2 regions of the Alloscardovia sp. HMSC034E08 genome follow, and region 1 is predicted to be linked to the other one. Evidence: riboswitches for the same ligand, from Rfam matches in the RefSeq annotation. Region 1 holds a riboswitch; the other holds the start of a gene.

What was found. Region 1 has a riboswitch for thiamine pyrophosphate ahead of HMPREF2909_RS04725 (TenA family protein). Riboswitches for the same ligand answer to the same signal wherever they lie in the genome.
Region 2: linked by a shared signal. The riboswitch ahead of HMPREF2909_RS05500 (YkoF family thiamine/hydroxymethylpyrimidine-binding protein) and the one ahead of HMPREF2909_RS04725 (TenA family protein) in region 1 are both predicted to bind thiamine pyrophosphate.

What each region holds. Positions count from the first base shown of each region.
Region 1 covers NZ_KV812468.1:741,903-746,231, forward strand. The annotation lists gene HMPREF2909_RS04715 (HRDC domain-containing protein) at 1-295, shown strand, start outside; gene tig (trigger factor) at 360-1,724, shown strand; TPP riboswitch at 1,787-1,873, shown strand; gene HMPREF2909_RS04725 (TenA family protein) at 1,862-2,536, shown strand; gene HMPREF2909_RS04730 (chloride channel protein) at 2,631-3,932, shown strand; gene HMPREF2909_RS04735 (ATP-dependent Clp protease proteolytic subunit) at 3,958-4,329, shown strand, end outside.
Region 2 covers NZ_KV812468.1:910,734-915,062, forward strand. The annotation lists gene asnB (asparagine synthase (glutamine-hydrolyzing)) at 1-1,185, opposite strand, end outside; gene HMPREF2909_RS09040 (hypothetical protein) at 1,267-1,443, opposite strand; gene HMPREF2909_RS05490 (DUF1275 family protein) at 1,440-1,781, opposite strand; gene HMPREF2909_RS05495 (DUF1275 family protein) at 1,736-1,951, opposite strand; TPP riboswitch at 2,011-2,102, shown strand; gene HMPREF2909_RS05500 (YkoF family thiamine/hydroxymethylpyrimidine-binding protein) at 2,172-2,810, shown strand; gene HMPREF2909_RS05505 (ECF transporter S component) at 2,857-3,432, shown strand; gene HMPREF2909_RS05510 (ABC transporter ATP-binding protein) at 3,446-4,329, shown strand, end outside.

The DNA.
Region 1 (4,329 bases):
CCAGCCTGTTGAAAAACCAGGAAATTCAGCGCCTCGGTCTATGAAATATTGGCGTGAACATCACCCGGAACGCTATGCGAGATTGCATCGCGTGAAGGAACTGATCGGTCAGGTTAGTCAAGATACGCGTACGCCTGTAGAAGTGCTAATGAAACCACAATATGTGCGTAATTTATGCTGGCGCGACGATATTGCGTATACGCCGAACGATATTGCAGAGTTTTTAACCTTACAGGGAGCACGAAATTGGCAGGTAGAACTGCTAGCTCCGTCCCTGAGTAAGGTTATTATATAAAGGTTGCCTAGTCTCACTGCGTCAGAGATAGGCTAGATTTGACGATTATGAATGGGAGTGCCACGTGAAGATTAGCGTGAGGAACCTCGAGCCAACTAAGGTAAGGCTCACCATCACTGTAGACCAGGAAGAACTTGAGCCACACTTGAACACGGCTCGTAAGGCTATCGCAGACCAGATTAACGTACCTGGTTTCCGTAAGGGTCATGTTCCAGGCAAGATTGTAGACCAGCGCGTAGGCTATGCAGCTGTTGTTGGTGAAGCAGTAAACGAAGCTGTTCCAGAGTTCTACAACGATGCAATCGAGCAGAAGAACCTGCGTCCAATGGATCAGCCAAAGCTCGATCTTAAGGATGTTCCACAGGAGAAGAACGACGGCGTTAAGCTTAAGTTCACTGCAGAAGTAGAAGTACGTCCACAGTTCGAACTTCCAACATTGGATGGCATGACTGTAGAAGTAGAGAAGCAGACTGTATCCGATGAGGATATTAATGCTCGCCTTGAAGCTTTGCAGCAGCGCTTCGGTACTCTCGTAGGCGTTGACCGCCCAGCAGATAAGGGTGACTACGCAAACATTAGCCTTGAAGCTGTGATTAACGATGAAACTGTTGACTCCCAGGATGGCGTAAGCTATCAGATTGGCGCAGGCAACATGCTCGACGGCATTGACGAAGCTTTGATTGGCTTGTCTGCTGGAGAAAAGACCACTTTCAAGTCGGCTCTCGCAGCAGGTGAACATGAAGGCGAAGAAGCAGAAGTTAAGGTTATCCTGAACTCTGTAAAGACCATGGAACTTCCAGCATTGGATGATGACTTTGCTCAGGATGCTTCTGAATTCGACACTTTGGACGAATTGAAGGAAGACATTAAGAAGCAGGCAGAGCTGGATCTCGAAGGTCGTCAAGCTAACGCAGCACGCGATGCTTTCCTCGCACAGGTTGCTGAAGGTCTCGAAATCCCAGTACCAAAGGGCTTGCTTGCTAACCACGTAGCAGAACATTTGCGCAACATGGGTGTAACTGAAGACAAGGCTGCTGCAGAACAGAAGAAGGATGCTTCTGAATCTGCAGAGAAGGAACTGCGCGACCAGATTCTTCTCGATACCTTGGCAGAAACCATGGATGTGAAGGTCGGTCAGGCTGATGTCATGAACTTCTTGGCATCCGTTGCTCAGCAGTATGGCATGGATCCAAACAACTTCATCAACTCCATCGTTCAGGGTGGCCAGTTGCCATCGGCTGTACAGGAAGTAGCACGCTCTAAGGGTATGCTCGCAGCTATGCGCGCAGTAACCTTTAAGGATTCCGAAGGCGCTGAGCTCGACCTGTCCCGCTTCTTGGGTGCAGACGAGAGCGAAGAAGATGCCAGCGTAGCAGCAGCATCTGCAGCAGCTGAAGTTGCAGACGAAGTAGCAAACGCAGCTAACTAAGCTTTTTGCTTAATAACCTAACGAGGGCTCCGCATCGATAAGATGTGGAGCCCTTTTGCTAGGCTACACCTATGGGGTGCTACGGCTGAGATCATACCCATTGAACCTGTTCAGATAATGCTGACGAAGGGATATATATGTCAGAAAATCTCACACCATACGAATACTGTAAACAGTTAGCGCGCAATAACTGGGAGAAAACAGTACATCATCGTTTTGCTCAAGAACTGTGCGCACAAACGCTCGATCATGCAGTTCTGCGCGACTATCTTATCCAGGACTATCAGTTCGCTCAAGACTTCCTGAGCCTGCTTGGCCAAGTTTTAGCGAGCGCGGATACCATGAACGCAAAAGTTCGTTTAGCCCAACAGCTCGGTTTTATCGGCAACGACGAGAACACATACTTCCTCGACCGTTTTAAGCAGTACGGCGTATCCGATGAAGATATTGAAAACCCAGTTTTAACTTCTGCAAATCGCGGCTTTAGACAGCTTTATGCCGATGCTGTACTATCGCGCTCGTATGCGCAGGGTTTGGCTGTGCTGGTGGTCGCCGAAACGATTTACCGTGATTGGGCAGAAGAGAACACGAATTACGGACGCGATTTACCAGATCAAGAAGAATACCGCGGTTGGATTGACGTACATAGGGGAGACTACTTCGATGATTGGTGCGCATTTCTCATAAGCGAATTCAATCGAGTAGCAGATATAACAGATACGAAGATTACTGATACTTTCGTACGTGCTGTTGCTCTTGAACGCGCTTTCTTCGATAATGCGTATGATTCGCAACGAGACTTCCTCGCTTAAGTCCTTGAAAACTCAGCCAGCTCTACACTACGAGGCGTAGTGTAGAGCTTTTTCATTACAATACTTATGTACACAAGTTGGATGTGAGGTGAGTATGGAGCAGACTCGTCAAGAGAACAGTATGCGCGCCATAGGTGTTTTACTGCTGGTCATTGTGGTGGCTGGTCCTCTTATCGGAGTTGCTGCAGCGAGCTTGTCGTTACTCTTAGAAATGACTCAACACGTCATGCTGGGAGGGGTAGAAAGTGTGGCTCATCCCGAAGGCGTTAGTCTTCCTATACGGAGAGTTGTTAGCATTCTTGTAGCTAGTTTCGTTGCGGCTGTTATTTGGTGGCTTATTCGTCGTCGTCACACAATTCCATCTGTAGGGCAAGCGGTACACGGTAAGAGCATGCCTGTTCTCGCTTCACTAGTGCATATTATTGCCCAGATTTTTATTGTTGGCTCCGGCTTATCTATTGGACGAGAAACTGCTCCACGCGAGCTGGGTGCGCTTATTGGACAGAAATTGTCGGGCTTGCTGCGCGTGAGTACGCAGGATATGGCGTTGATTACTGCATGTTGTGCTGGCGCTGGTTTTGCAGGAGTATATGATGCTCCACTGGCAGGCATGTTCTTTGCTGTAGAGATGCTTCTTGTTGATGTGAGTATACGCACAGTAGGTGTGGCGCTAGGAACATCTGTTATAGCTGCATTTTCGGCAAGTTTGATCAGGGGTAATGCCGCGTTTTACCATATTGATCCGATTGTAGTAAGCCCACGATTAATAGCTATGTGTATGATTATTGGCCCAATTATGGGAGTGTTCGGCTATTTCTTTCGCAGGGGAACATCATGGGCTTCGCAGCACCAAACACGCTCAATACATATTCTGTGGCAGCTGCCTTTAGTGGGAACAATAACAGCTGCTATAGCATTTTATCTGCCTCAGATTATGGGCAATGGTCGCGGCTTAGCACAAACCGCCTATAATGCGAAGAACCATACAGTAATCATACTTTTGCTCGTATTGGCAGTTCTTAAAACAGTTATTACAATCGCAACCGTGAAATCAGGAGCATCAGGTGGTGTGCTTACCCCAGCAATCGCTGCAGGTGGTGCTATCGGAGCAGTTATTGCAATCTGTGCAACACCATTTCTGCCCGGTCTATCTATCAGTGTTGTAGCGCTCATCGCATCAGCAGCTTTCCTTGCCACCAGTCAAAAAGCGCCTCTTATGGCAAGCTGTTTAATGATAGAGCTATCGCACAGTTCCGTTCATGCTCTCGTTGCAGTTGGAACTGCTGTAGCGCTTTCGGTACTGGTCTCGCATACGCTCACAGCTTTTTCAGTCAGCGAAATTTGCGCTAACTGCGCAACAGGTGAGCGCGGTCAAACAAACGCGGTAATCTCTTAGGTATCAAGAAATGTAAGGAGACACTATGGCACTATCCACGACTGAAATGCCAGTCATGAATGATGGCGAAGCAGCCATGGCGGGAGACCCAATTTTCTCTCGTCTGCTTAAAGATCGTATTATCTGGTTAGGTGAGGAAGTTAAAGATTCCAACGCCAATATTATCTGCGCACAAATGCTCATGCTTGCTGCAGAAGATCCAGATAAAGATATTTGGCTGTATATCAACTCTCCAGGCGGTTCTATTACTGCAGGTATGGCAATCTACGACACCATGCAGCTTATTAAGCCAGATGTGGCGACCGTAGCTGTGGGTATGGCTGCTTCTATGGGGCAGTTCTTGCTGTCTAGCGGAACCCCAGGAAAGCGCTATATTACGAAGCATGCGCGCGTACTT
Region 2 (4,329 bases), 170 kb from region 1:
CGGTAAATCCTTGGTTTTCTTATACAACCAGTTGCGCAACCAGAATGGCAAAACACGATATGCTCGGTTTAACCATGGCATCTCATAGTCGTTATATCCAGCAAAAAGCTCATCTGCACCTTCACCTGAAAGCACCACTTTCACTTGCTCTCTTGCCATACGAGCTAAGAAATACAATGGTACAGCAGACAGGTTGGCATGTGGCTCATCGGAATAATACTGTACTTTTTGAACACCTTCGAAGAACTCATCTGGCGTAATCATCTTCGTAAAATTATCGATGTTCAAATCTTTTGAGAGCTCGCGCGCATACATCGTTTCGTCAAAACCTTTATTCTCAAAACCAACTGAGAAGGTTTTATCAACATGTGCTTTAGCTACAACATAGCTTGAGTCCACTCCACCAGATAGAAAAGCTCCCACTTCCACATCGCTACGCTTATGGTAGCGAATGGAATCTTCAACTTCCTTATCTATATTGGCAACCGTTTGCTCAAAGCCCTCGTCTTTATAGTCGAGTTCAATCTTAAAGTATTGCTTAATAGTCAGTTTGTTGTTTTTGAAGATGAAGTAGTGACCTGGACGTAGCTTGTGAACTCCCTTGAAGAAGGTTTCGCCCAGAGGATTGTATTGGAATACCAGATAATTTTTGAGAGCTTGAGGATTTACTTCCTTCTTAAACGTAGGATATGGCAAGAAAGATTTGATTTCGGAACCAAATACAAAGTCATCACCAATCTGCGTGTAGTAGAACGGTTTAATGCCGAAATGATCACGAGCACCAAACAGTTTTTTCTCGTTATCATCCCAAATAGTAAAAGCAAACATACCGCGTAATTTGGAAAGGACGCCTTCTTCTCCCCATGCTTCGTAACCATGCAGAATAACTTCTGTATCAGTATGTGTTTTAAAAGTGTAGCCTTCTTCAATCAGCTCTGAACGCAGTTCTTTGTAATTGTAAATTTCGCCGTTAAAAATAATAACAATATCGTTTGTAGCGTTATAAATAGGCTGAGCACCTTCTTGCACATCAATAATACTGAGGCGACGGAAGCCGAAATGCGCGTATCCGTTATCGTAATAACCGCAGTCATCCGGCCCACGATGAGCAATAACGTCACTCATAGTCTTAATAACTTGAGCATCAGTAACGCTTGAACTGAGATATCCTACAAAACCGCACATACCATTTCCTTGGAATAATCCATCTTTATCACATAGCTATACTAACCAGAGTGCTACCCACTGGCAAACTGTATGAAACTCTTAGAATACCTTATCCTTCAAATTTTCTCGCAAAACCGAGGTGGCATACAGATATGAAACAACAAGTAATGCAAGGGTTACAAGCCATACGGCATACGCTCCACATACATGCACTGCAACAGCACTAACAAAAGCTCCTGCTAAGAAACTAAGCACAATAATTACATAATTACTCACATCGCGACGAACTTGTGCACTACGTTTTTTGCTGGCGTAGTGACGAAAGCATAGATACTGCTGAGCATGCGGCGGAAATTTCCTGAGGTCATCATGATGGTATAGGGAACGGTTTCAATCTTTGTGCCAGCATAAGAATTCATTACAATTCCGGTACCAAAAGACAATACCATTATGCTCAGTACGGTATGCGAATGAATAAAAGGCAAAATAACAGTGGCAACTGTCATAGGAATAAGTGCGTAAATGCGCCATAATGCTGTGCGAGCATGCTGCTTTATGTATATGCCCGCTACAAAACCAATAGCAAAAAGGATAATAGCAACGAGTTTAGCAATAAAAACGAGTACTTTTTATCAAGAATATCGCTTGCCATCATCACAACATTCCCTGTTTGCGTGGCAACAAGAGTTTTGAATTGAGTGTGGCAATAGACGTCAATGGCGCCACCGATAAATCCTAGGGTTATAGCTATATTTCGGCGATGATGCGGTGGGATAATATCCAAACGAAAGCTCCTTTAATACATTATGAAAACAAACTCATGTCGTCTTTCTATGTTACGCTTACCGAGTCCTGGGGAGTCGCGTGGCTGAGAATAAAACCCATTGAACCTGATCTGGTTAATACCAGCGAAGGAAGTGACGAGCACAAAACGAGTGTACACCGCTCAAGGAGTGCAACGAGTCTCCTGGACCATAGAAGGTCTAGAAAAGGAGACTACAACCATGACCACCTCCACTGAACATGTTACGTATGGCAATACTGTCTGCGGTATCGATGGAGCAAGTTTGCAGATTACTGGCTGTCGTTTTTCAGCCTCCCCGATGTGCGATAATTTCGTTGATATTCTTATGAACGCTATCGCTCAGACAGATACTTCAAAGATCTGGTCAGATACAGATGAGATGTCTACTGTTTATCGTGGTCGCGATATTCATGTAGTAGATGCAGTTCGAGCATTTTTCACAGGTGCCGAGCAGCCAAACGTTCACATGACTATGGAGGCAACCTTCTCCAAAGGCTGCCCAGGCGACCGTGATGCCGATGTATATTTAGACGAAAATGATGAGCTTGCCAACGCTCATATGCGCAATAAGCATTTCCCTGTACGTGCGAAAATTGCTCTCTACCCTATGGGGGTTGATGATTATATGCATCATATCGCACACATTGTTAATCATGCTATCGATGCAGGTATCTACTCACGCACCGCTCATTACAACACATATTTAGCAGGTGACGTGCAAGATATTTTCGATTACATTGCATGGACTGTGAACTACTGTGGTTCCAATATTCACCACTACATTTTCGAAGTAACCTTATCTGTTCATTCCCCAAGCGTAAGCGATGACGAGCAGTAAAGACACGTACTTAATTTTCCTACTCATTGTAGAAAGACTCACTATTATGACTTTGAAACTCAAAGATATTCTTATGATGGCGATTACTGCCGTTGTTTTTGGCGTGGTTTATTTAGCCGCTGTCTATGCTGCTGTGCCCGTAACAACAGCTCTTACTCCTTTTGGTTTGGCGAGCTTTGGATACGAACCATTCTTCGGTATTTGGTACATGGCAGCTGCTTTCGCGATTTATGTTATTCGCAAGCCTGGTGTTGGACTTATTGCCGAAGTTATTGCTGCAGTTCTCGAAACTCTTATGGGTAATTTCTTCGGACCGATGGTTATTGTTACCGGATTAGTGGAAGGTTTGGGATTTGAACTACCTTTTGCACTCACACGCTATAAGAAATTCACTCCAACTATGCTAGCGATTTCAAGCATTACCGCGTCCAGCATCACTTTAGTTTATAACTGGTTTGTCAGTGGTTATTCTCAGATTAGTATTCCAATTTTGGCATTGATGCTGGCTGTGCGTATAGTATCTGCTTTGTTCTTCTCCACTTTTGTGGTACACACACTCACCAAGACCTTAGCTAAGGCTGGCATTTTAAACTCTTACGCTTCGAACGATTTGAAGGATTAGGTATTAACGCTTTATGAATCCGCTTATTCAGGTAAAAAATCTTGATTTTTCTTTTAGTAAACACCATGCCGTTCTTCAGAGTATTAATTTTGAAGTTCCTGCAAATCGCAACTGCTTACTGATGGGACCGTCTGGATGCGGTAAATCAACATTAGCCAGTATTATTGCCGGACTATTACCTGAAAATGGCGGATTCATAGAGCACGGTACCGTATTAGTACATGGCGATAACATATCAGAGCTGTCTGCATCTTCCCGTTGTCGGCTCGTGTCGATGATGTTCCAGAACCCTCATCTACAGTTTTGTATGCGCACGCTACGTGATGAGATGCTGTTCTGTTTGGAAAATATGAATACCTGCCCTGAACAGATGATGGAACAAGTAAGCGAAGCAGCCCGATTAGTTCATGCAGAGCATCTGCTCGACACCTCTCTGAGCGTTTTATCGGGAGGAGAGAAACAACGCGCTTCTTTAGCTTGTTTACTGCTTTTTGATTCACGCTTATGGATCCTAGATGAGCCATTTGCCAATCTTGATGAGGATTCTGCTCATGATTTAGCTGCTTTGCTCACTCAGGTTCAGCAAGAAAGACGAGCAGCAGGACGTTCTTTAGATTTTTTGATTATTGACCACCGCGCTGATATATGGTTACCGCTTATTGATGACGTGTACCTTATGGATAATACGTGTCAGATAACTCCTGCAATACCTGTAGAAGATATAAAGCTACACCATGAACAAATGCAGGAGCTCGGATTATTCCTGCCGCAAGAAAACTACGAAGATTTTGCGCCTCCGTTGGCGCAAACAAACTCTCAGTCAATTTTTTCTCTCAAAAATATGATTGTTCCTCTAGGAAATGGTAATCAGCTCACTGTGAATGCACATTTCCCATA